2 regions of the Vibrio profundum genome follow, and region 2 is predicted to be linked to the other one. Evidence: predicted binding sites of a transcription regulator. Region 2 holds the regulator's gene; the other holds the start of a gene.
What was found. The regulator MetJ, encoded in region 2, represses methionine synthesis genes. The targets are predictions, from matches to a motif close to TTAGACNTNTANANGTCTAA.
Positions count from the first base shown of each region.

Region 1: a site for MetJ is predicted at 1,302-1,321, ahead of metE (5-methyltetrahydropteroyltriglutamate--homocysteine S-methyltransferase). Genes of this name have one in related genera too.

Region 1 is NZ_JAKJTA010000005.1:66,648-68,853, forward strand. It holds gene L4C34_RS04695 (DUF4250 domain-containing protein) at 97-297, shown strand; gene L4C34_RS04700 (LysR substrate-binding domain-containing protein) at 328-1,239, opposite strand; gene metE (5-methyltetrahydropteroyltriglutamate--homocysteine S-methyltransferase) at 1,468-2,206, shown strand, end outside.
Region 2 is NZ_JAKJTA010000006.1:197,138-199,343, reverse strand. It holds gene L4C34_RS06925 (O-succinylhomoserine (thiol)-lyase) at 1-545, opposite strand, end outside; gene metJ (met regulon transcriptional regulator MetJ) at 729-1,049, shown strand; gene L4C34_RS06915 (malic enzyme-like NAD(P)-binding protein) at 1,133-2,206, opposite strand, start outside.

The sequences.
Region 1 (2,206 bases), on a different contig from region 2:
GCCTCTCCTGGCTGGGTCGATATTACTACTTTTTCAGGCAATCTTGTATATGCTTAACATAGGTGAAATGCATAGACTTCGGTAAGGAGTGGTCGTATGGATTTAAGTAATGTAAATAGCTTGGATAGCGCTATTTTATTAGGAATAGTGAACGAAAAGCTTCGCCTGGAATGTGATAGTTTATCTGAGTTGATTGTGACTTACGAAATGGATGAACATAACGTGACAGGGAAACTTGATGGCTTAGGTTATCACTATGACGCGACCACCAACCAGTTTAAGGCTGGTAAACGTTAAGCCGATAGCTTGCGCTGGTATGAAAACATCTTACACCATCTTGATCCCGTCAAGGTGGTGTTTACATTGCTGTCTAGCGGTAGAGAAAAAAGCCTGTAGATAGCGCTTATTGTGCTCGCCATGCCGAGTTGCCGCAAATAGCCTTCGCCAAAGAGCTTGTCCTAGTGGCCGGCTGGCAATCAATCCCTGTTTTGTAAATTCACTAATGGCCCAGTTCGGGAGCGCGGTGACGCCAAGCCCAGCTGATACCATCTGCACTAACATAAGCGTGTTATCTGCTTGCTTCCACTTTTTCGGTTCCACGCCCGCAGGTTGTAGGAAGTGTTTGACCACATCAAGTCGATGCTTTTGAACTGGATAAGTCAGCATAGTTTGATCGGTGAGATCGTGAGGTTCGATAAACTCTTTACTTGCTAGGCTATGGGTTGTCGCAGTGACTAAACGCATTTCAAAATCGAATAGAGCTTCATAGTGGATATCGTCACGAGGTTGAATGTCCGAGGTGATAACCACATCGAGCTCTCCGGCAACTAAGGCAGGGAGAGGTTCAAAGCCAAACCCTGAAGAAAAATCCAGTGATACACTAGGCCAGCCCACCTGATACTCTTTTATTGCGGGCATCAACCAATGAAAACAGGAATGGCATTCGATCGCCATATGCAGTTGACCACTTTGCTCCTGGTTCAGTTCCGCGATCGTGTGCTCTGCATGAGTGATCTTTGGCAAAATTTCATCGGCGAGAGCAAGCAATACCTCTCCTTCAGCGGTGAATTTTACTGGGCGAGTTTTTCTGAAAAACAGGGATTTCCCGAGCCTAGCTTCTAAGTCTTTGATCTGATGTGATAGAGCCGATTGAGTGAGATGTAATGTGGTTGCTGTTGCCGTTAACGACCCTGTATTTCTCAAGCAGCTTAAAGTGCGCAGGTGCTTTAGCTCTATCATGACTTCCTCTCATTCCATCCATTCTCCTGTATACGGTTAAGCTACCTTGAAATAGTAGAGCTGTAAACATCTAGACGTCTAAAGTGACTCAATAAATACTTTAATTATGAATTTTTTTCATGCTGGGTTTGAATAAACGTACATTGCTCATGATCGGGATTAATACGATATTTTAGCTATCTAGACGCCTAATTAGGGCGACATGTTACCAGACAAGGAGCAGGGAAAATGACAACAACGCACGTGCTAGGATATCCAAGAATCGGAGAAAAAAGACAGCTTAAGTTTGCATTGGAGAAATACTGGCGAGGTGAAATAGAACAAGGCGAATTGGAACAAGTCGGCGATACGATACGTCAAGATAATTGGCAGGTTCAGTCTGACGCTAATCTAAGTTTTTTAACTTCCGGAGATTTTGCTTGGTATGACCATGTATTAGCGACATCTTTATTGTTGGGGCACGTCCCGAATCGACATCGCGATCAAAACATTGAATTGGATACCCTATTCAACATCGCCAGAGGCCAAGCTTCTCAGTCGTGCGATTGCAGCGGCTTAGCCGCCTCTGATATGACTAAATGGTTCAATACCAATTACCATTATATCGTGCCAGAGTTCTCATCCAACGACACATTTTCACTGAGCTGGACGCAGCTGTTTGACGAAACTAAACAAGCGATTGAGTCTGGGCGTCAGGTAAAACCGGTGTTACTTGGCCCAGTCAGCTATCTGTATCTTGGTAAAGAGGTAGAAAGTAATTTTGACCGTTTGTCCTTGTTGCCAGACTTACTTATTACCTATCAAGAAATCCTAGCTCGATTTTCAGAACTCGGTATCGATTGGGTACAAATCGATGAACCGATCCTGGCTTTGGAGTTGGATGATAAGTGGCTGGCGGGTCTGGATACGGCGTATGCTAACTTAACAGGCCGCTGTAAATTGCTGCTGACAAGCTACTTTGATTCAT
Region 2 (2,206 bases):
TAAACCGGAGTCAAAAAGGTATTATCGACAGCGACAAGCGTCCCAACGGATTTAGCTAATTGGCATACTTGTTCAATATCCACCACACGCACTAAAGGATTGGAGGGAGTTTCAATGAGCAGCAGCTTCGGCTGCCTTGCGATTGCTTGCTGCAAGGCTTCTGAGTCGGACTGGTCAATAAACAGTACCTCGAAGTCACCTTTTTGCGATCGAGAGTTAAGCAGTCGATAGGTGCCCCCATAACAGTCATGCGGGGCGACAACCAGATCGCCAGCCGCCAAGAAAGATGATAGCCATAGGTTTATCGCCGAAGTGCCGCAGTTGGTCACGACCGCCCCTTGACCGACTTCCAGTTCGTATAGAGCTTGTTCCAATAGCCCACGATTTGGGTTACCTGAGCGAGTGTAATCGTATTGCGGCACGTCACCAAACTCGGGGAAACTAAAGTTGGTCGAAAGGTAAATCGGCGGAACAACGGCGTGATGTTGGGTGTCAGATTCGATGCCAGTTCGAACGGCGATAGTGGCCGGTTTTCTGCTGCTCATAATTAGTTTCCTTCCTGCTCATGAATCGGTGGGCTGTGGCTTGCTCAAGCTGATTGAGATACTTTACTGCTCAAAATTGTAGACGTCAACAAGTCTAGATGGCTAAATGTCTTTGCTTATAGCCTTAAATCCCGCTAAAATTCAGCACTAGATTGACGTTAAAACTAATTTTGAAGGTGCGCAATGGCAGACTGGAACGGCGAATACATTAGCCCATATGCTGAACATGGAAAGAAAAGTGAGCAGGTAAAGAAAATCACGGTATCTATCCCTTTGAAAGTATTGAAGGTGTTAACAGATGAGCGTACTCGTCGCCAAATAAATAATCTGCGCCATGCCACTAATAGTGAGCTTTTATGCGAAGCTTTTCTGCATGCGTACACCGGTCAACCACTGCCGACTGATGAAGATATGCGTAAAGATCGTCCAGATGATATTCCCGCGGAAGCAAAAGCATTGATGACAGAAATGGGTATTGAGTTTGAATCTTACGATAGCGAGTAAGGTTTGAGCTTAAAAATATAAAAAAAACGCTGAGATGAACTCAGCGTTTTTTTTCGTATTCGATAAGAGTCGGCTCTTAGTCGTTACTTCTTTTCTTGCAGCTCTTGCATATAGTTGCTTGGCAATTCAATGCGCGCAACGCCAGAGGCTACTGCTGCTTCCGCCACGGCTTTTGCTACGCGGGGAAGAAGGCGAGAGTCCATTGGTTTTGGAATAATATAATCTTTACCGAACTCTAGTTTGTCTGCGCCTGCAGCTTTGAGTACTTCTGCTGGTACTGGTTCCTTGGCTAGATGACGGATAGCGTCAACAGCAGCCAATTTCATGTCATCATTGATTTCGCTTGCACGAACATCCAGTGCACCGCGGAAAATAAACGGGAAGCACAATACGTTGTTCACTTGGTTCGGGTAATCACTGCGGCCAGTACCCATGATCAAATCTTGGCGTACTTGATGAGCCAGTTCAGGCTTGATTTCCGGATCTGGGTTCGAACAAGCGAAGACTACAGGCTTGTCGGCCATCAGCTTAAGTGCGTCTTGTGATAGCAAGTTAGGGCCTGATACACCAAGGAATAAGTCCGCGCCGTCAATCACGTCTTCTAAAGTGCGTTTGTCGGTGTTGTTGGCGAACAGCTGCTTGTATTCGTTTAGGTCATCACGGCGAGTGTGAATCACGCCTTTGCGATCTAACATGTAGATTTTTTCACGCATCGCGCCACACTTGATCAGTAGCTCCATACAAGCCACAGCCGCCGCGCCCGCGCCAAGACAAACAATGGTGGCTTCTTCTAGCTTCTTACCTTGCAGCTCGATTGCGTTAAGCATTCCCGCCGCCGTCACGATAGCGGTGCCGTGTTGGTCATCGTGGAAAACGGGCACATCACAGCGCTCAATCAGGCGACGTTCAATTTCGAAACAATCTGGTGCTTTGATGTCTTCTAAGTTGATGCCACCAAAGGTATCGGAAATGTTGGCGACCGTATCGACAAACTCATCGATGGTGCGGTGTTTTACTTCGATATCGATAGAATCTAGGTTAGCGAAGCGCTTAAAGAGTAGCGACTTGCCTTCCATGACTGGTTTGGAAGCCAGTGGACCTAAATTGCCTAGGCCTAAGATAGCGGTACCATTGGAAATGACGGCAACCATATTGCC